3 regions of the Caballeronia sp. LZ029 genome follow, and region 3 is predicted to be linked to each of the others. Evidence: predicted binding sites of a transcription regulator. Region 3 holds the regulator's gene; each other region holds the start of a gene.
What was found. The regulator FliA, encoded in region 3, starts transcription of late flagellar genes. The targets are predictions, from matches to a motif close to CTAAAGTTTNNNNNNNNNNNGCCGNTA.
Positions count from the first base shown of each region.

Region 1: QCE73_RS10065 (DUF4088 family protein) is a predicted target of FliA. The motif match lies at 1,032-1,058, and genes of this name have one in related genera.
Region 2: motA (flagellar motor stator protein MotA) is a predicted target of FliA. The motif match lies at 2,139-2,165, and genes of this name have one in related genera.

Region 1 covers NZ_JARUXO010000001.1:2,115,221-2,122,925, forward strand. The annotation lists gene QCE73_RS10055 (AzlC family ABC transporter permease) at 1-660, shown strand, start outside; gene QCE73_RS10060 (AzlD domain-containing protein) at 657-980, shown strand; gene QCE73_RS10065 (DUF4088 family protein) at 1,146-1,910, shown strand; gene QCE73_RS10070 (ATP-dependent helicase) at 1,907-4,030, opposite strand; gene QCE73_RS10075 (hypothetical protein) at 4,180-4,437, opposite strand; gene QCE73_RS10080 (hypothetical protein) at 4,501-4,899, opposite strand; gene QCE73_RS10085 (RNA-binding S4 domain-containing protein) at 5,203-5,424, shown strand; gene QCE73_RS10090 (MATE family efflux transporter) at 5,673-7,121, shown strand; gene QCE73_RS10095 (phospholipase D family protein) at 7,456-7,705, shown strand, end outside.
Region 2 covers NZ_JARUXO010000001.1:173,384-181,088, reverse strand. The annotation lists gene QCE73_RS00875 (response regulator) at 1-152, opposite strand, end outside; gene motB (flagellar motor protein MotB) at 220-1,218, opposite strand; gene motA (flagellar motor stator protein MotA) at 1,232-2,092, opposite strand; gene flhC (flagellar transcriptional regulator FlhC) at 2,234-2,800, opposite strand; gene flhD (flagellar transcriptional regulator FlhD) at 2,819-3,142, opposite strand; gene QCE73_RS00850 (glycosyltransferase family 4 protein) at 3,796-4,860, shown strand; gene aqpZ (aquaporin Z) at 5,133-5,831, shown strand; gene QCE73_RS00840 (hypothetical protein) at 6,161-6,448, shown strand; gene QCE73_RS00835 (Cof-type HAD-IIB family hydrolase) at 6,496-7,335, opposite strand; gene QCE73_RS00830 (BadF/BadG/BcrA/BcrD ATPase family protein) at 7,369-7,705, opposite strand, start outside.
Region 3 covers NZ_JARUXO010000001.1:3,017,497-3,025,201, forward strand. The annotation lists gene QCE73_RS14235 (aromatic ring-hydroxylating dioxygenase subunit alpha) at 1-191, opposite strand, end outside; gene QCE73_RS14240 (GGDEF domain-containing protein) at 382-1,476, shown strand; gene QCE73_RS14245 (RNA polymerase sigma factor FliA) at 1,478-2,212, opposite strand; gene QCE73_RS14250 (flagellar biosynthesis protein FlhG) at 2,228-3,145, opposite strand; gene flhF (flagellar biosynthesis protein FlhF) at 3,138-4,940, opposite strand; gene QCE73_RS14260 (thiamine pyrophosphate-binding protein) at 5,252-6,958, shown strand; gene QCE73_RS14265 (PepSY domain-containing protein) at 7,037-7,300, shown strand; gene QCE73_RS14270 (cytochrome b/b6 domain-containing protein) at 7,321-7,705, shown strand, end outside.

The DNA.
Region 1 (7,705 bases), 900 kb from region 3:
ATCTTCGGCACGCTCGTCACCGCAAGTCCGCTCTCGCTCTGGCACGGCCAATTGATGTCGCTCGCCGTGTTCGCGGGCTCCGCGCAGTTCATCGCGGTCGGCCTGATCGCGTCGCATGCGAGCTTCGCCGTCATCTGGGCGACGACGCTCGTCGTCAATCTGCGACACGTGCTCTATTCGGCGACGCTCGCGCCGTATGTCGCGCATCTGCCGCGCCGCTGGCGCTGGGCGCTCGCCGGCCTGCTCACCGACGAAGTCTTCGCCGTCGCCTACGCGCACTATCAGAAGCGCGCGCCGGGCGAGACCGGCCCGCATTACTTTTTCGGCTCCGGCGTCGCGATGTACCTGAACTGGCAGTTGTGGACGCTCGCCGGCCTGTTGTTCGGCGCGGCGTTTCCCGGTCTGAAGTCGCTCGGCCTCGACTTCGCGATGGTCGCGACGTTCATCGCCATCATCGTGCCGCAGCTCGTGGCCGTGCGGTTCGTTGCGGCGGCGCTCGCATCGGGCGTGCTGTCGTTCGCGTGGCAAGGCTGGCCGTACAAGCTCGGGCTGCTCGCGGCGGTGTTCGTGGGCGTCGCGGTCGGCATGGTGCTCACGCTGATGGAAAACCGGCCGCACGAGAAAAGCCGCCTGAAGAACGCCAAGGAGCGCACGCAATGAACTACATCACGTTGATCCTCGGCATGGCGGTGGTCACGTATGTGATCCGCGCCGCCGTGTTCGTGCTGGGCGAGCGCCTGCCCTTTCCGCCGATCGTGCGCACCGCGCTCTCGTTCGTGCCGGTGACGGTGCTCACGGCGATCATCGTGCCGATGGCGGTCTCGCCGCACGGCAACGGCGCCGAAATCACCTGGCGCAATCCGCAGCTCGTGGCGTCGATCGTCGCGATCATCGTTTGCGCGCTCACGAAACGGCCGCTTTTGACGATTGCGGTGTCGCTGACGGTATTTTTCGTCTGGCAGTTCGCCGTGCTGCGCTAAACGTTTCCGTCAATCGGCCGTTAAAAGGCTTTCAAAAAGCATCGAAGAATCCTCAAGTTCCCGGAAATCGCGCCGATATCAGAAACGAATGGACTCCGCCCCGAGAGCGGCGCCAAAGGCATTTCCCGCGCTCCGGACCATCCGGACGCGGAACCGGGAACCAACATGCGTCAAATCACCCTTTCGTTACGCGAAGAGACGATCGCTTCGCTGCATCGCGATTTCGAAGCGTTCATGCGCCTGTCGCTGAAGCTGGATCCGCAATTCGTCACGCCGACGTTCGAGGACTTCCTGCGCGCGAAGCTGCTGGACAACGACACGCCGCTGACCGAGCAGGCGGTGCAGCGCATGCTCACGCACGGCCAGTACGCGTGGGCCAAGCGCGCGCTCGACAAGGAGTTTCCCGATGTCGTCGAAATCCTGATCCGTCAGGCCGCCGAGCACGGATTCGCGTTCGCGATCCGCGCCGACTGGACCGCGGAGGACCTCATCGCGGCATCGCGCGCGTGGGCGACCGCGATCGTCACCGAGGCGAAGGGCGACGTGTCGCAAGTGGACATGCTCGCGTCGCAGATCAAATCGGCTGCGGCGGATATTCGCGAAGTCGAGGAAAAGATGCAGACGCCCGCGTGGCGTCTCGCGGATTCGCTGCGTCAGCGCGTGTACGAAACGAAGATTTCCGTGGAGACGAGCATCGGCTCGACCGCGCGCGAGAAGCTGGGCGAACTGCGCTGCCTGCTGCGGCTCGGCATTTTCTATGGGTCGATCCAGAAGCAGGAGGCGCAACAGGTGCTGGAGTATCTGCGCGCGTTGCGGCCCGAGCTGTTCGTCGAAGAGCCTTACGACGGCTTCACGCGCTTCGCCGCTTGGCTGCGCAGCATCTTTGCACCGTCACAGCGCGCTCCGCGACCGTCACGCGCGCAGCGTTAATCCCACATTCCCTTCAGGCGCGCCGCGATATCGATTTTCGCTTTCGCGGCCGCCGCCAGCCCCGCCGCGGTCGGCGCAGCGGGCGCGATCACCGGCGGCCACGCGGCCGCTTCGAAGTTCTGCATCAGATGCGGCGGGATGAAGCGCGTGCGCTGCGCCCAGACGTGCCGGTCGCCCAGATGCGTCTGGTTGTGCACGTAGAACCGCTGCGGCGTGATGATGTGCAGGTCTTCCTTCGCGCGCGTCATCGCCACATAGAGCAGACGCCGCTCCTCGTCGATTTCCTCGTCGCTGCCCGTGCCCAGATCGGACGGAATGCAGCCGTCCACGCCGTTCAGCACGAACACGTTGCGCCATTCCTGGCCTTTCGCCGAGTGGATGGTCGAGAGGATCAGATAATCCTCGTCGAGCATCGGGACGCCGGATTCGTCGCTCGTCGCGTCAGGCGGATCGAGCGTGAGTTCGGTGAGAAAGCGCTCGCGCGTGGGATACGTCGACGCGATGCTCTCCATCTGCAGCACATCGCCGATGCGGATCGCCGCGTCCTCGTGATTGCGTTCCAGATGCGGCTCGTACCAGCGGCGGATCATTTCGAACTCGGCCGGCCAGCCGGATTCGCGGCCGCACAGTTTCGCCATCAGCCCGACGAAACGCGGCCAGTCTTCGCTGGCTCGCGCGGGAGCCTGAAACCGGGCGATCGCGGCTGGCGCCTGGTCTTGCGCGACGCTATCGAGCAAGCGCCCGGCGATGGCCGGACCGATGCCCGGCAGCAACTGCGCGACCCGGAAACCCGCGACGCGATCGCGCGGATTCTCCGCCCAGCGCAGCACCGCCAGCACGTCTTTCACGTGGACGGAATCGAGAAACTTGAGTCCGCCGAACTTCACGAAGGGAATGTTGCGCCGCGTGAGTTCGATTTCGAGCGTCGCGCTGTGATGCGCGGCGCGGAACAGCACCGCTTGTGCCTTCAACTTCATGCCCGCCTCGCGCGCCTCCAGCACTTTTTCGACGACATAGCGCGCCTGATCGGCTTCATCGGCGACGGAAACGACGCGCGGCTTCTGCGCCGATGCCTTGTCGGTCCACAGGTTCTTCGTGTAGCGCTCCGTCGCGAGCCCGATCACCGCATTCGATGCCTCGAGAATCGGCAGTGTCGAGCGATAGTTGCGATCGAGTGTGACGGTCGCGGCGGGCGGATCGAAATGGCCCGGAAAATCGAGGATGTTGCGCACGGTCGCGCCGCGAAACGAATAGATGGACTGCGCGTCGTCACCGACGACCGTGAGGCCGCGCCCGTCGGGCTTCATCGCGAGCAGGATGGACGCCTGCAGGCGGTTGGTGTCCTGATATTCGTCCACGAGCACGTGATCGAAACGGCTCGCGAGATCCGCCGCCACCGAAGGCTCTGCCGCGAGATGCGACCAGTAGAGCAGCAGGTCGTCGTAATCGAGCACGCTTTGCGCCTGTTTCGCGGCGACGTAGGCGGCGAACAGACGCTTCAGGTCGGCTTCCCACTCGCGGCACCACGGATACGACTGATCGAGCACGTTAACAAGCGTCGCGCCAGTGTTCACGACGCGCGAGTAGATCGCGAAGCAGGTCGACTTCGCGGGAAAGCGCTTCTCCTTCGACGACAACCCGAGTTCGTGCCGCACCAGATTCATGAGATCGGCGGAATCTTCGCGATCGTTGATCGTGAATGATGGCGCGAGCCCGACGAGATCGGCGTAATCGCGCAACAGCCGCGCGCCGACGCCGTGAAACGTGCCCGACCACGTCAGCCCCTGCGCGATCGCGCTTTTCTTGCCGAGCGCGTTCATCGCGATGCGCGACACGCGCCGCGTCATTTCGAGCGCCGCGCGCCGCGAAAACGTGAGCAGCAGAATGCGATGCGGATCGGCGCCCTTCACCAGCAGATGCGCGACGCGATGGGCCAGCGTGTTGGTTTTGCCCGAGCCCGCGCCTGCGATCACGAGCAACGGGCCGCCCGTGCGACCCGGTTCATCGACGCCGAACTCGACGGCCTCGCGCTGCGCCTCGTTGAGCTTCGCGAGATAGTCGGCGACCTGTTTCGCGGTGGAATCGGAAGCGGCGTCGGCGGTGTCGGGAAGCGTGAGCACGTGAAGGAAGGCGGCGGGAAAAGAGTGACGCACACTGTATATCCATACAACCCGCGCGCGCAAGTCTTTGGCTCGACTAGGCTTTTGGCCCCAAATGCAACGAGCCCGGTTCGCGATGAACCGGGCTCGCATCGCGACGAAAGCGGGTACTACTCGGCCTTCTTCGCGTTCTTCAGCTTCGCGTCGGCGGCGGCTTCGTTGGCGTCGGACTGCGCCTCCGTTTTCTTCTTGTCGGCCTTGGCCTGCGCGACGGCCGCCTTCTTGTCGGCCTTCGACTGCTCCTTCGCGGCCTTCTGATCGGCGGCGGTCGGGGCGTCCGATGTCGTCTGCGCGAACGATGCCGCGCTCACGCTCGCAAGCGTCCCCGCGATCAGCGCCGCCAGCAGCGCATTGGTTTTTCGATTCATGATGTCCTCCCTTCTTTTAGATGCCGCGAGCGCCGCGACGCGCGGCCTCGCGGCGCGTCACGCTCAGTGCTGCAGGCCCGCGTCCTTCGGCGTGCCCGGCTCCGTCGCGTTCAGTTCCGCCTTGGCGGCGTCCTTGTCCGCCTTGCGATTGATCTTCGCGTTCTGCACCTCTTCCTTGTATTGCGCCTTGGCCTGCTGGTTCTGCGCCTTCAGCTCGGCCTTCGACGCCTTCTTCGACGCGCGATACTCGGCGTTGGCCTGCGCGTTCGCGTTGCGGCGCTGGACGAGCGGATCGGTCGACGCCGGCGCGACGACGTTCTGCTGCGGAGGCGTCATCGGCTGCTGGGCCTGCATCGGCTGCGGCTGCACCGGCTCGGGCTGCGTCGCGGTCTGAGCGTAAGCGCCCGAAGCGGCGAGCGTGGCGATGGCGGAGCCGATCAAAAGGATTCGTGCGCGAGTCATAAGCTAGTCCTCTCTGTAGTTGGCGTCGGCGGCGCGCTGAAAGCGGTGATGCGAGCGAGCCGCGCGACTTTTGTCGATTCGAAAGATGACCGAAGCTTTGTCGATCAAACGGTCGGACCGGGCGACGATCGGGCGAGTTCTCCAAAACCAGTCATTGTTACCGACGGTTTCATCTGGCTACAATTGCCAACCAGCTCGCTTGCGATCCGATTACCGGTCCCGCGATGGCACTCAGCACGTCGCATGCCCGAAGCACGGTTGTGCGTGGTTTATCATGGAGGCCTTTCCTGCTTCACCCGCCCCATGCCGCCACTCCAGTTCACCCTCACCGGCGATTACGTCGAACTCCACAATCTGCTGAAGCTGATGGGCCTCGCGGACAGCGGCGGCTCCGCGAAGGCGCGCGTCGCAATGGGCGATGTCACCGTCGACGGCAAGGTGGAGCTGCGCAAGACCTGCAAGATCCGCGCGGGTCAGCGCGTGAAACTCGACGGCCAGACGATCCACGTCCGCGCCCCCGAATAGCATCGCCGCCACTTGCGCGCTTGCGCCGCGCACTTGAGAAAATCCGGCCATAAGCGATCGCGTCATCGACATGCCGCACGCGACGCAATAAGCTAGTCGTCTTTCGTTCTGGTTTCAGCGCCGGGTCTGTAGCGTCGGTTTTCCCGTCAGCGCGCGTTTCGCAGCGCGCTCCGCTTGTTGCCCTTCCGCTTTCCAGTCCGCGACGCTCAGTGCGCTGAGCGCCGCCTTTGTTTTCGATCCGAGCAGCCATGCAACCGCAAGTCACGCGCGCGACACGCGCGCATCAAGGACCGCCGAGCCTCTCGCGTCATGCCGTCGACACGGCGCGCCTCGCCGCGCCGCTCGCCATCGCGCAACTCTCGCAGATGGCGATGGGCGTCACCGACACCATCCTGCTCGGCTCGCTCGGCCCCGACGCGCTCGCGGCGGGCGGCCTCGGCGCGAACCTCTTCTTCGTCGTCGTGACGCTGCTGCAGGGCGTGCTGACATCGGTGTCCGTGTCGGTCGCGCACGCGCGCGGCGCAAACGCCGACGATCGCGTGCCGGGCATCTACTGGACGGGGCTCGTGCTTTCCATACTCCTCGCCGTGCCCGCGTTCGTGCTGCTGAGCTACGCCGAGCCGATCCTGCTCGCGTTCCACGAACCGGCGACGCTCGCGAAGAACGTCGGCGAATATTGCGCGGTGCTGCGCTGGGGGACGCCGGCCAGTCTTATCGGCGTCGGGATGATGCGCGCGTTTCTGCCCGCGATCGGCGCGGCGCGCAGACTCCTGTGGATCTCGATCGGCGGCGTGTTCGTCAACGGCTTTCTCAACTACGGGCTGATCCACGGCGCGTACGGCCTGCCGCGCGAAGGCTTCCTCGGTTCAGCTGCTGCGACCACGATCACCGTCTGGGGCATCGCGATCGCGCTCGTCGCGGTGTTGCATCTGCGGCCGCGCTACCGGCATTTCGTCGTGCGCGCGCGCCCGCGTCTGCCGCTGATGGGCGAACTTTTCGGCCTCGGCTGGCCCGTCGCGATCACCTACGGCGTCGAATCGACGCTCTTTCTCGCCACCGGCATGATGGTCGGCCTGCTCGGCGAAGCGCCGCTCGCCGCGCATCAGATCGCGCTCAACGTCGCGTCGGTCGCGTTCATGGTGCCGCTCGCGATCGGTCAGGCGGCCAACGTGCGCGTCGGTTACTGGGTGGGCGCGGGCGTGCCGGTCGCGGCCCGGCACGCGGGCTTCGTGGCGCTCGCGCTCGGCGTCGGCTTCATGGTGTGCTCGGGCCTCGTTCTGATCACCGTGCCGCGCGCGATCGTCGGCCTGTATCTGAATCTCGACGATCCCGCCAACGCGCATACCGTCGCGCTCGCGGCGTCGCTGCTCGGCGTCGCGGCCGTGTTCCAGATCGTCGACGGCATGCAGACGGTCGGCTCCGGCTGCCTGCGCGGCCTGAAAGACACGCGCATCCCGATGCTCGCCGCCGCGTTCGGCTACTGGGGCGTCGGCTTTCCGACCGGCTATGTGCTCGCGTTCCACTTCGAGCTGGGCGCGAAAGGCCTGTGGTGGGGACTCGCCGCCGGACTCGCGAGCGTCGCCGTATTGATGACGCTGCGGTTTCATCGCATCAGCCGGCGCTTCATCGAAACGGGCGTCGCGCCCCTGCCCGACGACACCGACGCCGCGAGCGCCGCGCCGCACGGACACGTCTGATAAGCACACGATGCACGCGCCGATTTGCATAGCACGAATGCTTGGTTGGGCCGCACGGCGCGCATTGCTACGATGAACCCGTCTCCTCCTTGAGACATCTGTGACAGGGGTTGTCAGCCCGCTTCAGCCAAGCGGGCTTTTTTTTGTCTTCAGCGTCCTCTTCCCCTCACTCGCGGGCATTCCGTCCGACCTTTTTCCGATTTCCCATAAAATAATTTCGAGATGCGCGGTGCGAGAACGCGCCTTGCTTCATCGTGCCGTCCGTCGAATGCGTCAGGACGTGCCGAGTCGCGACAACTAAAAACGAGGAATCGAAGTGTCGGAAAGCCGGGGGATGTGGGAAGTGACAGAGCGTGGCGCGAAGCACGCCAGCATCGAAAGAAGATTGAGCGACGCCGTGCGCAATGTGGCCATCGTCCTGTTGACGACGGCGCTCGCCGCCTGCGCGACGCGCCCGCCCGCGACGGCGTTCGATCGGCCGGAGAGCCGCGCGCTGGCGTCGAACGAAGCGACGCCGCTCGCGAACGCGCTCGCGCCGCTGGAACGGCAGCATCCGGATCAATCGGCCGTGCGCCTTCTGCCGA
Region 2 (7,705 bases), 2.8 Mb from region 3:
AGAACCAGGTCGAAGCGCTCCGCGAGCGCCCACTCCAGCCCTTCGTCGCCGTCCGACGCGACGGTCACTTCGTAACCCGCCGTCGCCAGCGTCGCCGAGAGGATTTGCCGCATCGCGGCTGAATCGTCGATTGCCAGAATGTTCTTGATCATGTTTGTCTCTTGCCGTGATGACGGTCGAAACGTGCCGAGTCTTGAGCGTCTTTTTCGGGGAATTTGCTCAATGCGCGGCGCGCGGTGCCGCGACGCCGGGGATGAGCTGGCCGAGCGCCGTCGCCGGCGCGCCTTGCGCGTCCGTGCCGTTGTCGAGCGTCGCGCCCGGCGAGCCGTCGTCGCGCAGCATCGACATTTCCGTCTTGCGATTGAGCACGATGACGCTGATGCGCCGGTTCTCCGGATCGAGCGGATCCTTCTTGTTCAGGTTCTGCGTCGAAGCGAGCCCGAGCACGCGCATCACCTTCGCTTCGTCCATGCCGCCCGCGACCAGCTCGCGCCGCGACGCGTTCGCGCGGTCCGCCGACAGCTCCCAGTTGCTGTAGCCCTTCTCGCCGCCCGCGTACTTCACGGCGTCGGTGTGTCCTTGCACGACGATGCGGTTCGGCACGTCGTTGAGTGTCTTGCCGATCTCGCGCAGGATGTCGCGCATGTAGGGCTGCACGGCGTTGCTGGAGAGCGCGAACATCGGGCGCTTCTGCGTATCGACGATCTCGATGCGCAAGCCCTGCTCCGTCGATTCGATGCGGATCTGCTGCTTGAACTGGCGCAGCGTCGGATTGGCCTCGATCGCGGCCATGAGCTTCACCTGAAGATCGTGCAGGCGCACCTGCTCGCGCCGTTCGAGCTCGCCTTGCGCGGCCTTGAGCAATTCTTCGTCGTTGTTGGACGAGGCGCGCTGCGCGAGTTGCGTGCTGCCGTCGGACCTGCGCGCCGAACCCGGTTCGTTGCTGGAAATATCGCGGCCGCCGCCGGTGAGGATGCTGTTGTCCATGCCGACGGACTTGCCGCCGACCATCGCAGCCTTGAGCGGCATGTTGAAGTACTCGGCGATGCCGCGCCGCTGCACCGGCGACGTCGACGAAAGCAGCCACATCAGCAGGAAGAACGCCATCATCGCGGTCATGAAGTCCGCGTAGGCGAGCTTCCACGCGCCGCCGTGATGCCCCTTCTTGCCGGCGACGATGCGCTTGATGAAGATGGGCCGTTCGCTGTCGTTGCTCATCGCTGTGCTCCGGTCACTTCGACTTGACCCGGCGCACGTGTTCTTCCAGTTCGGAGAACGACGGACGTTCCGTCGAGAACAGCACCTTGCGGCCGAACTCCACCGCGATCGCGGGCGCGTAGCCGTTCAGGCTCGCGAGAATGGTCACCTTGATGCACTGGAACATCTTGGTCTGCTCCGCGACGCGCTGTTCCGCGACATTCGCGAGCGGCCCGATGAAACCGTAGGAAAGGAGAATGCCGAGGAAGGTGCCGACGAGCGCCTGCGCGATCATCTCGCCGAGAATCGCGGGCGGCTGATCGGCGGAGGCCATCGTGTGCACGACGCCCATCACGGCCGCGACGATGCCGAACGCGGGCATCGCGTCGCCGACCTTGGTCAGCGCGTGCGCGGGCGCTTCGCCCTCGACGTGATGCGTCTCGATTTCCTCGTCCATGAGGCTTTCGATTTCGAACGCGTTCATGTTGCCGCTGACCATGAGGCGCAGATAATCCGTCAGAAATTCGACGATATGGTGATCGTCGAGAATCTTGGGGTACTGGCTGAAGACCGGGCTCTTCGCCGGATCTTCGATATCCGCTTCGAGCGCGAGCGTGCCTTCCTTGCGCGCTTTCGCGAGCAGCACGTAGAGCAGGCCCATCAGCTCCATGTACATGCTCTTGTCGTACTTCGCGCCCTTGAAGAGCGTCGGCAGAACCTGAATGGTCGCCTTGATGGTCTTGACGTTGTTGCCGAGGATGAACGCGCCGACGCCCGCGCCCGCGATCATCAGAATCTCGACCGGCTGCATGAGCGCGCCAAGGTGGCCGCCTTCGAGCGCGTAACCGCCGAAAACGGACAGCAATGTCACGAGCGATCCAACGAAAATCAGCACAGTCGAGTCCTCACGTTTTGATGCGGTAAGACCGCCGTTAAGTGGTTTACGGCACTCGACTGAAAAACTTTGGGGGCAAATCCAATGGGACGGCAAACGGTAAACCCCGCGTGGCAGCAGGGCCGTGCCGGAAGTGCGGCGTCAGGCCGCGATGCCTGGTGCGCGCGCCGTCGCGCCGGACGATGCAATCGCCTTGCGTGTCTTGCCCGCGCGCGACGGCGGCTGGCACAGGCCGCAGACATAGCCCGCGCGCAGTTCGTACGCGTGCGCGACGAAGCGTCCGCCGCAGCGCGTGCAGGCATTGGTCTGCAGCATCCCGGATTCGAAGTAGCGCACGAGTGTCCACGCGCGCGTGAGCGAGAGGACGGGCTCGTCGCCGTGCATCTCGAGATGTTCGAGGTACAGACGGTAGCTTTTGACGATCGTCTGAATCGTCGACTTCACATCGCCGTGCGTATCGACGAAGCGATATATCGCGTGAAACAGCGACGAGTGAATGTTCGGCTGCCAGGTCATGAACCAGTCGGTCGAGAACGGCAGCATGCCCTTCGGCGGCGACGCGCCCTTCAGCTCCTTGTAGAGCTTGATGAGACGGTCGCGTGAAAGGCTCGTTTCCGCTTCGAGCAACTGCAGCCGCGCACCCAGCTCGATCAGTTCAATAGCCAGGGTGATTTCGCGGACTTCCGCGACCACGCTTTTTGTCGCCATCGGGCTGTCGCGCGCGGCTCAGCCGATCTGCTCGACGGGACCGTCGGCCAGCAGGATCGCCGCGTGGGCGTGCGCGAGCGCCGCGCTCTTGTCCTTGTCGGCGAGCGACGAGAGGAGCGTGTGGTCGTCGAAACGGAAGCGGCACAGCAAATGGCTCGACGACGCCACTTTCACCGCCTGCGCGAGCGTCAGCGAAGTCAGCACCTGCGCGACCTGCGCGGAAAGCCCGAGGCGGTACATCGCCGAAACGCGGTCTTCCTGAAGGAGCCGCTGTGCGAGGAGCAAGTACGACAGATTCACCTCGCGGATTTCCGCGAGCGTATTCGTATTGCTGATCGTCATTTTTTTCCCCGAATCGATACTTGGCTGGTCAGGCCCGGCGGGTGAACGTTTGCTCGAATTCGCAAAGGACAGGCGAATGCGGCCCCGCGCGCGTTGTCTGGTCTCGATTCGATTGTCGCCGATGCCCGCGGCCGCGCCTGTCGGACAAACCTTCCGACGCAACGACGGAGTTTCGCGAAGATTCGTGTAGGAATATTTCTTACACGCCCACGCCCTTCGCTTGCCGATCGGCAGACATAAGTTATCGGCAATTATTCGTCTGACTTAATGCCGGTGTTTCGGCGTTTCGTTGTGGGCCGCGTCAGACCGTCAATAGCTACAATGTTCGGCCCGCAGGACCGCAAATTGCTTATAAGAACCCCGCGGCGTGTTCCACGCTTCAAATCCGTCTACATCATCTTTTTTGGTGCAATTTCTGACTTCGTAACAGCACATGTTTCGCGCTGTAACAACGATAAGCGATTGAAAAATGACGTGAAATGCCGCTCTCGATCCCGATAATGGGCAGTAAGGGATAACCCGGTCGCGATGTTTTTCATCTCCGGGCCGATCTCGGGCGGCGTCTACACCACACGCGGCCCGCCCGAATGGCATGTGTTGAGCGCTCGACCGGAGCGTGACTGCAATGCCTCACCTACATGGAGAGTCACGTTATGCGAATCGCACAAATTGCACCGTTGCACGAAGCAGTTCCTCCGAAGTTTTACGGCGGCACTGAACGCGTCGTGTCTTATCTGACCGATGCGCTCGTCGAGCTCGGCCACGATGTAACCTTGTTCGCAAGCGGCGATTCGCAAACCAAGGCGACGCTCGACGCGGTGTGGCCGCGTGCGTTGCGTCTCGACCCGACCGTGCGCGACGCGCTCGCGCCGCACATGCTGCTGCTCGAAACCGTCCGCCAGCGCGCGCACGAGTTCGACGTGCTGCACTTCCACCTCGACTACATGCCGTTCCCGCTGTTCACGCAGATGGATACGCCGTTCGTGACGACGCTGCACGGCCGTCTCGATCTGCCGGAACTGCAGCCGATCTTCAACACGTTCACGAAGGCGAACGTCATTTCGATCTCGGACAATCAGCGTGGCCCGCTGCCGCAGGCGAACTGGCTGAACACCGTTTATCACGGTCTGCCGAACGAACTGCTGACGCCGCAGCCGCACAAGAAGCCGGAATATCTCGCGTTCCTGGGCCGCATTTGCCCGGAAAAGCGTGCCGATCTCGCCATCAAGATCGCGGCGCAAAGCGGTCTGCCGCTGAAGATCGCCGCGAAGGTGGACAAGGTCGACCAGGAATACTTCAAGTCGACGATCGAGCCGCTGCTGTCGCAGGCGCATGTCGAGTTCATCGGCGAGATCAACGAGGCGCAGAAGCCGGAATTCCTGTCGGGCGCGAAGGCACTGCTTTTCCCGATCGACTGGAACGAGCCGTTCGGCCTGGTGATGATCGAGGCGATGGCCTGCGGCACGCCGGTGATCGCGTTCAATCGCGGCTCGGTGCCGGAAGTGATCGATCACGGCGTGACGGGCTTCATCTGCGAGGATGTGCAGGGCGCAGTCGGCGCGCTGCAACGACTCGATGAACTCTCGCGCACGGAAATTCGCGCGCAGTTCGAACGCCGCTTCAGCGCGCACACGATGGCGCAGAACTACGTCGAGAGCTATACCGCGCTGCTCCAGGCCGCGAAGCGCCCGGTGCTGCGTCAAGTCGCGGCGGGGTAATAGTCAACCGCTCGCCTGACTTTCAGGTCGCATCGAATACCGCCCGCTTGCCGGGCGGTATTTTTTTGCGCACACCGTTCGAGCGCTCCGCGCGTTTTTACACACCCTATAAGGAACAATCCGAAGTTTCGTTTCGATGCCCGTGAATTGAGAGCCGATCCACCATTTTTGACAGTTCGCCAAAGACTCCGCGCTTAAACTCCGCTCCGCAAGCGCAACACGCGTTCTTGTTTTAAATCAATGGCTTTTCAATTTTTCACGAAGGCAGAATCATGCATTTGTCGAAGCGTCTCGGCGCTGAAGTTTTCGGTACTTTCTGGCTCGTGCTGGGCGGCTGCGGAAGCGCCGTGCTCGCCGCGGCCTTTCCTCAACTCGGCATCGGATTCGCTGGCGTTGCGCTGGCGTTCGGCCTCACGGTGCTGACGATGGCCTATGCCATCGGACACGTTTCCGGCTGCCACCTGAATCCGGCTGTGAGCATCGGTCTCGCGACGGCTGGCCGCTTCCCGGTGCGCGATCTCGTGCCGTACATCGTCGCGCAGGTGATCGGCGCGACGCTCGGCGCATGGGTCATCTACCTGATCGCGACGGGCAACCCGAGCTTCGACTTCACGTCGAGCGGGTTCGCCGCGAACGGCTTCGGCGAGCACTCGCCGGGTCATTTCTCGATGGTGGCGGCGCTCGTCTGCGAAGTCGCGATGACGTTCTTTTTCCTGTTCGTGATCCTCGGCGCCACCGACGACCGCGCGCCGAAAGGCTTCGCGCCGCTCGCGATCGGCCTGTGTCTGACGCTCATCCACCTGATCTCGATTCCGGTCACCAATACGTCGGTGAATCCGGCGCGCTCGTCGAGCCAGGCGTTCTTTGTCGGCGGCTGGGCGCTCGATCAACTGTGGATGTTCTGGATCGCGCCGATCGTCGGTGCGATTCTCGCCGGTCTGCTGTATCCGGCTCTGACGCGCCAGAAGTAAGCGTCGGCGGCAAAATAAAAAACGGGCGCTACATGCGCCCGTTTTTGTTTTCACGCTACGCCGCGCATTCGAATGATTAAAAGCGCGCGACAAATGTAATGCAGAATTACGCAGCATGCTTATGAATTGTTGCGATCCCAATTTTTTGTACACAGAGCAAAACGCGGAAGGGCCGTCCGACAAGGCTTCCGGCGATGTCACCCGTCCGGCTTCCCTTTCCGCCGTCCTTACGCCGCCCTTGCACACCGTAACAAGTCCTCGAAGCATGTAAGACGGCGGACGCTTACATTGAACTCATGCGACACACGTCGCTTTAAAGGAGAAAGACAATGAAGCGCATCGTCACCCAAATGCTCGTCGCGACCGGCCTTGCAATCGGTGCTGTCGGAGCGGCTCAGGCTCACAGCGATCTGCACATCGGCGTTTCGCTCGGCGCGCCGGCTTATGTGGCGCCGGCTCCGGTGTACGTGCGTCCTGCGGCGCCGGCGTATCGCGCGCCGTACTATCGCCATGAGGAACCGCGCTGGCACGGTGGCTACGGCCACGATTACGGCCGCTATAACCGCGCGGGCTGGAACCACGGCGGCTACGGCAACAACTGGGGCCATCGCGGATAAGCGAAAACGGGCTGCCGGCAAACCCGGCGGCCCGCCGCGCCCGATGCTCAGTCGGGCGTCTGTCCCGGCGACGCCAGTTCGTCGCGAATGCCGAACAGCTTGCGCAACTGATGCGCGACGCCCGCTTCGAAGTTGTTTCCGACGCGCGGCACGTCCGGCAGACGCTTGATGAGGTCCGGGTTGGCGTTGTTCATCATGAACGGATGCCCGGCGGTTTCGAGCAGATCGATATCGTTCATGTTGTCGCCGAACGCGACGCACTGCGCGGTATCGACATCGAGCCGCTCCAGCACGAAGCGCAGCGCGCGCCCTTTCGATACGTCCGACGTCATCACTTCCAGGCAATCCGGCAGCGAATACGTGACGTAGAGCGAGTCGCCGAATTCACGTTCCAGATTCGCGGCGGTTTCCTTCAGATCCGCCGGCTCACCGATATACAGCACTTTCGCGATGTTCACGCCGTCATGCTCGCGCAAATCCATTACCTCGTACTTGAAGCCCGAATCCTGGTGGAAAACCAGCAGTTCAGGCGCGTGGCGGTCGATGAGCCAGGCGTCGTCGGCGAACAGATTGACGATCACGCGGCCGTGCGCGCCCGCGAGTTCCGGCTGCACGAGACGGCGAACGGCGGCGGGATCGAGGTCGCGCGAATAGATGCGCTCGTCGCCGGGCGCATGCACGCGCGCGCCGTTCGACGTGATCAGATACGCGTCGACGCCGAGCAGATCGCGAATGCCAGCGACATCGCGATAATGCCGGCCCGTCGCGATGATGATGGGCACGCCGCGCGCCGCCAGCGTGCGCACGGTTTCGGCGGTGAAGGGGTCGAGCTGGTGGTCGCTGTTCAGAAGCGTACCGTCGAGATCAGTAGCGATGACCGAGTACATGACTGCCTTTGTGGTGCTGCAAAGCTCGTTATTTTATCGCGCCGTGCTACCGGCAGCTCCGAATGCGCACGCCGCGCGCCGCGCCAGTTCGAGCGCGCCCGCTGCCGAATCCGCGCGCGGCGGCCGCACCCGCTCCCGCAACACGTCCAACACGAACGGTTCGTAAGGCGCGGCAAGTCCGCCGCACAGCGCGACGGGCAGCGCGCCCGCCGTATCGAGCGCTGCGACCAGACGCTCTATTTCGAGCGCCGCGCGCTTGAGCAGCCGCGCCGCGACCGGATGATCGTGGAACTCGAACACGGTCGGCGCGAGCGTCGCGTATCCCGTTTGGTTCGCGGCGCAAAGCCACACGACGAGACTGTCGCGATCC
Region 3 (7,705 bases):
TGCCCGAGCGACAACTGCGCGCCGCGATGCGGACAGTAATCGCGCCACACATGCGCCGCGCCGATACTGTCGCGCCACACGACGATGCGCTCATCGGCGACGACAAAGCCGCGCGCGCCGCCTTCGGGAACGTCTTCGCTATTGCAGACCGGCAGCCATTCGCCGGCCAGAGAAATGGATTCGTCGCGCATCACGGTGAATCGGAAATAGAAGTGCGAAAGCCGTTATTACACGAAACACAGCGTCTTCGCAAAACGTTGCAAAATAGCGGATCGCTCGCTCGGCGCAATTCGATACCACTCCATTCAGCCGATGCCACGCGACGGGGCCGCAGTAAAGACAGCAAGATAAAAGAAAGAAATCACCATCCAGGGGTTCAGTATGGAGCAGGCGCATCAACCGGCACGCCGGCCTTATGCCTTCGCATGGTCCGAGCACCGGAATCCCGAACGCGAGCAGGCCACGCTGCGGGTCTGGATGGGAGCGGCGGTTCTTCTGGCCTACGGCATCTTCGCGTGGCTCCGCCCTTCCTACGATGCACTGGCGGTCGCGCGTCTCATCGCGCTCTACGTGTCTTACGGTGCGGCCACGCTGCTGATCGTCAACCGCATGAGCACGCCGTCGGAGAAGCGTCTCACTGTCACGACCATCGCCGATCAAACCCTGCTCGGGCTCGCGCTCGCGGCGGGCGGCGCAATCGCGCTGCCGCTCATCTGGGTGATGTTCTGGTTTCTGATCGGCTCGGGATGCCGTTACGGCAAGCGCACGCTCGCGGTGTCATGCGCGACGGCGCTCGTCGTCGTGATGGCGCTCGGCGTCTGGCAGCCGTGGTGGCGCGCCAATCTTCCCGCCGCGATCGGGCTGGGATTGAGCGTGCTGGGCGCATCGGTGTATTTGAGCGTGCTCGTCGATCGCCTCGGCAATGCGAATCGCGATCTCGCGCGTCAGGCATCGACCGATCCGCTCACGGGCCTGTCCAACCGATACGCGCTCGAACGGATCGTCGATCGTGCGATGACCGCGCGCGAAACCGATGGCGACGATGCCACCGCGCTCCTTCTCATCGATCTCGACGGCTTCAAGGAAGTGAACGATACCTACGGTCACGCCGTCGGCGACATGCTGCTGCAGGCCTTCGCGCAATCGCTCGCGAAGCGCATGCGCAAGTCCGACACCATCGCGCGTCTGGGCGGCGACGAGTTCGTCGTGCTTGCGCATCAGGTGCGCGACCGCGCGGCGGTGCTGTCGGTGGCCGACAGCATTCACTCGATTCTCGGCGCGATGACATCGGTGCAGGAGCGGCCGGTGTCGGTATCGGCGAGCATCGGCGCGTGTCTGCTTTCCAGCGCGACGAGCGCGCAGCAATCCGGCATCACCGCCGTGCTGCGTGCCGCCGATCGTGCGATGTATCGCGCGAAAAGTCTCGGCGAAGGGAAAACGGTCTTCGCCGAAACGCGCGACTTCGAAACGAGCTGAATCAGGCCTCGACGCTCGTCCACGCCTGCTCGCGCAGCTTCGTGCGCAGACGCGCGACCGCCTGGCTGTGCAACTGGCACACGCGCGACTCGCTCACTTCCATCACTGCGCCGATTTCGCGCAGGTTCAGGCCGCGTTCGTAGTAGAGGCTCATCAGCAGCTTCTCGCGCTCGGGCAGCTTGTCGATCGCTTCGATCAGCGCGCCGCGCAGGCTGTCGTCGAGCAGCGCCGAAAGCGGGTCCGAGCGATCGACGCAATAGCGGTCGAGGAACGGCTCGTCGTCGGCGGAACGGTCGAAGTCTTCGTAGTAGATCAATTGGCTGCCGTGCAGATCCTGGAGCATCGACTGATATTCGTCGAGCGGCATCTTCATGTGCTCGGCGATCTCCGTCTCGCTCGCGGAGCGGCCGAGGTTCTGCTCGACCTTATGCACCGCCGATTCCACTTCGCGCGACGTCTTGCGCATGCTGCGCGGCAGCCAGTCGTTGGCGCGCAGCTCGTCGAGCATCGCGCCGCGAATGCGCTGGCTCGCGTAGGTTTCGAATTGCGCGCCTTGATCTTCCTTGTAGCGGCTCGCCGCGTCCAGCAGACCGATCATGCCGGCCTGGATGAGATCGTCGAGATCGACGCTCGCCGGCATCTTGGCGACGAGCTGAAGCCCCAGCCGACGAACGAGCGGCGCATATTTCGTCAGGACGTCCGACTGTGAGAGTTTGCCTTGGGCGTTATACATCATGGTCACCTATCTTGATCACATCGACGCCGTGCTGCTCATTGCAAAGTCGTGAAGCGCGGCCACACGATGCGCCGCCTCCCGCCCGCCCTGTTCAGAGTCGCCAACCGGAATTCGCGCGTCTGGCTGGCCGTTCGCCGCGCGCATGTACGGCGCGGGACGCATCGGCCAGTGGAGGAGCTCCGCCGCGATCGCGCGGTAGTCGCGGGCCGCGGCCGTGGCCGGGAACGCTTCGACTGCGCAGCGTGAGAGTTCCTTTGCCCGAGCGACGCGCGCATCCTCGGACACATACCCTGCCTGCACGAGCGACACGGCCAGATACCGGCTCGCGACGCCCGACAGGTTGTCGAACGCGACCGCCGCGTCAGCCGGGTTCTGCACGTGATTGATAAGCACGCGGAACTGGCCGATCGCATGGGCGTAATGCAGCCGCTTCATGCACGCATACGCCTCGGTGATCGCCGACGCGGCTACCCGCGTCACGATGAGAAAGTCATGCGCCTGAGCCGCGAGCGTCGACAGCGCGCCGTGACGGTCCAGTTGCGCATCGATCAGAACGATGTCGGCCGGACCATCGAGCAATGCGCGGCACTGCGCGGCGTCATGGCTGATGCGCTCGTCGCGCGGTGCGGCGATCTGCGAGAAGCCGAACGGCGTGCGCTCGACGACATCGGCGAGCGCGCGGCGGCCGGACATCACCGCGGCGAGCGCGCCTGCATCGGACAAACCCAGCATGCGGCTCACCGATCCCGCGTCCTGATGCTCGTCGATCACGAGCACATCCTTGCCGTGCACGGACAGCGCCGCGCCGAGATTCACCACCGCCGACGTGCACCCGATGCCCGCCGGCCCGCCCGCAACCGCCACCACGCGCGAACCGGCACGCGTGAGCAGCCGTCGCAGACCTTCCGCCTGGTCGAGCACGAACTTATCCAAAGTGCACCCCATGCAGTTCGGTCGTGGCGCGCGCGGACAGCGCGGAGAGCAGCGCCGGCACTTCTTCGTCCTGCGGCACGAACGGCGAGCCGTCGCGGGGAATGCAGAATGCGCTCTTGATGAGAAAACGCTTGGTCGCGACGTACAGGTTCTCCGGCACCTTCTGGCCGGTCGACACGTAATGCACCGGCAGCTTGTAGCGGATGACCGTATCGAGCACGCCGCCGAGATTCGTCGCTTCGTCGAGCTTGGTCAGGATGCAGCCCGCGAGCGGCGGCTGATCCGCCGCGCTCTTGTATGCCTGCACGACTTCGTTGAGCGTGTCGCCGTGGCTCGTCGCGTTGAGCAGCAGGATGCGCTGCACCGGATGGCCCGCGCCGCACAGCATCGCGATCTGGTCGGAAACCATGCGGTCGCGCTGGCTCATGCCGATCGTGTCGATCAGCACGATATGTTTGTTGCGCAGTTCGGAAAGCGCGAGCTGCAGGTCGGCGGCGTCCTTCACCGCGTGAACCGACACGCCGAGAATCTTGCCGAAGATGCGCAGTTGCTCGTGCGCGCCGATCCGGTAGCTGTCGGTCGTGAGCAGCGCGACCTTGCTCGCGCCGAAGCGCATCACGCAGCGCGCCGCGAGCTTCGCGGTGGTCGTCGTCTTGCCGACGCCCGTCGGGCCCATCAGCGCGAACACGCCGCCGCGTTCCATCAGTGCATCTTCGCTATCCATCACCGGGATGTTCGATTCGAGCACTTCCTGCACCCATTCGAGCGCGCCTTCCACGCTTTCCATCTCCGGCATGTTGTCCACCATCATGCGGACGAGTTGCGCGGAGAAACCGGCGGCGAACAGACGCTTGGTCAGCGCGCCGCCCGTCGGGTTGCGGCGCTGGCGCTCGCCCCAGAGCAGACCGGAGAAGTGCTCTTCCATCATCGAGCGCATCGACGAAAGCTCGTTCATCACCGTTTCGTTGACGACCTGCTCCATGCGTGCGCGAATCGCTTCGGTCACGACCGCCGCCGCGTTCGCCGGCAGACCTTCGAAGGCGCCTTCCTGCGCAGCCGGCGCGGTGCTCGCCGCCGGTGCTTCGGAGTGCGGCGCGCTCGCGTTGATCTTCTGCGCAGCGCGGCGTGCGGCGACCTGCGCGGCTTCGCGTGCCCAGTCGGGCGTTTCGACGGTCGATTGAACGCGCGCCTGAGCGATCGCTTCCGCGCGGTTAGCCTGCGCTTGCGCTTGCTGGCGAATCGCGTACTTGCCTGCTTCTGGGGTCCTCTCGGCGCGGGTCTCTTGCGCAGCGACCGGAACCGGCACGCCCATTCCGCGAGCGATCGCGGCGGACGCCGTCAGCGGACGGTTCGACGGCATCGTCGCCTGCTGCGCGATGCGCTTCGCGTGCTCGATCAGCCACGGATTCGAGTCGGCCATCGTGCGCGGCGCTTCTTCGTCGGAAGCGGCTTCGTGTTCGTGCGCGAAATCGTCTTCATCGTCGGCGTCGGTGTTCGCGCCGAAGACCGACGAAAACACGTCGCCGCTCGTGTAGGGATTCGCGGCGGATTGCTTCGCCGGCAGCGCGGCGGCCGCGGCGGCCAGTGCGGCGCGCGACGAGCCCGCCGAGCGCACGGCCTGTTCCTTCGCGGCCGGCGAGATCGACGCGATATCGCTGTCCGCGACGCCGACGATCTCCACGGAACCATCATCCAGCGTGCGATTGGACAGCACCACGGCATCGGGGCCGAGCGCTTCACGAACCTGGCGCAGTGCGTCGCGGCTGTTCGCGCCGATGAATTTACGAATGTTCAAACTTGCCCCCGATGAGGTGAGACTGCGATCTTTGCGAGGCGGACCCGCTTGGCTCGTTGCCGTGTCCGCTTTTCAGTGAAGCCATTATTGCGAACTCCACCCTTTCTCCATCGCTGGATAAGGGGCGAGAAAAAGGGGTATTTCGGCTGATGGAAATGCCGCGGACGGCGCGAACAGGCCGCGCTCGCCGGGAAAAAATTCCGCTTTGCTTCTGGCCGCGCGCTCGCCCGACGGCGTAAGCTTTAGGGCAATTCGCTCACTGTCCGGCCCGCATCCGCGACGATCCGGACACTCACAGGAGAGTTCTTCGCATGGCGTCCGCTGTCCCCTCCGCGCAATCCGCTTCTCCCGACAATCAAACTACCGGCGCGCGTCTTCTCGTCGATGCGCTCGTGCATCACGGCGTCGAGCGCGTGTTCTGCGTGCCCGGCGAGAGCTTTCTCGCCGTGCTCGATTCCCTGCACGACGAAACCTCGCAGATTCAGACGATCGTCTGCCGCCACGAGGCGGGCGCGGCGAACATGGCCGAAGCGGTCGGCAAGCTGACGGGCAAACCGGGCGTCGCGATCGTCACGCGCGGGCCGGGCGCGACGCACGCGTCGATCGGCGTGCACACCGCGTTTCAGGATTCGACGCCGATGATCCTGCTCATCGGCCAATGCGCGCGGGATCACATGGACCGCGAGGCGTTTCAGGAAATCGACTATCGGCGCATGTTCGGGCAGATGGCGAAATGGGTCGCGCAGATCGACGATCCGCGCCGCGTGCCGGAATACATGAGCCACGCGTTTCACACGGCGACCTCGGGACGTCCGGGTCCGGTCGTGCTCGCGCTGCCGGAAGACATGCTGACCGAAGCCGTCGCCGCCGCGTTGCCCGCGCCGCGTTATCAGCGCGTGGCGGCATCGCCGGCGGCGGCGCAAATCGATCGCTTGCGCGAACTGCTCGCCAACGCGAAGAAGCCGTTCGTGATCGCGGGCGGCAGCGGCTGGACGCTTGATGCGACGCAGGATTTCGCGCGCTTCGTCGAGCAATGGCGCTTGCCGGTGGGCTGCGCATTCCGCTATCAGGACACGCTGTCGAACGAGCATCCGAACTATGCGGGCGATGTCGGGCTCGGCATCAATCCGGCGCTCGCCGCACGCGTGCGCGATGCCGACGTGCTCTTCGTGCTCGGCCCGCGCATGGGCGAATCGACGACGGGCGGCTACACGCTGCTCGACATCCCGAAGACGAAGCAGACGCTCATCCACGTGCATCAGGGCGCGGAAGAACTCGGCCGCGTGTACAGCGCCGATCTGCCGATCGTCTCGGGCATGCCGGAAATCGCGTCGATGCTCGCGGCGCTGACGCCGCCCGCGAATATCGCGTGGCATGGCGAGGCCGAAGCCGCGCACGCCGCGTATCTCGAATGGCGCACGCCGCGTCCGATGCTCGGCGATGTCCAGCTCGGCGACATCATGCGCCAGCTCGCGGAAACGATTCCCGCCGATTCGATCCTCACGAACGGCGCGGGCAATTACGCGACCTGGCTGCATCGGCACTATTCGTATCGGCACTTCCGATCGCAGTGCGCGCCGACGAGCGGGGCGATGGGTTACGGCGTGCCCGCCGCGATCGCCGCGAAGTCGCTTTATCCGGACCGCACGGTGATCGCGTTTGCGGGCGACGGCTGCTTCATGATGTCGAGTCAGGAACTCGCCACGGCGATGCAATATGAATTGCCGGTGATTTTCATCGTCGTGAACAACGCGCAGTACGGAACGATCCGCATGCACCAGGAGCGGCATTACCCGAATCGCGTGCATGGGACGGGGCTGACGAATCCGGATTTCGTCGCGTTTGCGCGCGCGTTCGGCGCGCACGGCGAACTCGTCGAAACGACGGATCAGTTCATGCCTGCATTCGAACGCGCCCGGAAATCCGGCCTGCCCGCGTTGATCGAGATCCGCATTCCGCAGGATCAGAGCACACCGGGCGCGACACTCGAACAAATTCGCCGGCAAGGCACGCGCTAAGGGACAAACTTTCAATCTTCTTGCAGACCGCTCCCGGTGGCAGTAGAGTAGCCAGTTCAAAAACACAGGGAGTTAGCGATGCTTAAGATTCTGGCGTTGTCATTGGCGTTGGGCTTTTCGGGCGCGGCTTTCGCGAAGGCAGACTGCACCGCGCATCCGAAGAGCGAATGGATGAAGGAATCGGATGCCAAGGCTCAACTCGAGTCGCAAGGCTACAAGATTCGCAAGTTCAAGGTCGATGGCAACTGCTATGAGATCTACGGCCACGACAAGAACGGCAAGAAAGTCGAGATCTATTACGACACGAAGACGCTGGCTGTCGTGAAGTCGGAAGTCGAGTAAGCGTGACGGACTTTGCCCGCGTGAAAGTCTGGGACGCGTGGGTGCGGCTCACGCACTGGGCCGTGGCGGGCATCGTCTTGTGGAATCTGTTCGGGCCGACGGATTCCACGCATCGTTTGCTTGGATATGTGGCGGCCGGGCTTGTTACCGCGCGTATCGTTTGGGGTTTCATCGGCTCGCGTCACGCGCGATTTGCCGCGTGGTGGCCGACGCGTTCGCATCTCTCGGATTATCTGAAATCGATTGCGAACGGCAAGCCGATGCATCACGTTTCGCATAATCCGCTCGGCGGATTGATGGCGTTGTTTCTCTGGCTTCTGATTCTCGCGCTCGCGGTGTCCGGTTGGATCATGAGGCTCGACGCGTTCTGGGGCGAGGACTGGCCGCAGGAGGTTCATACGTGGC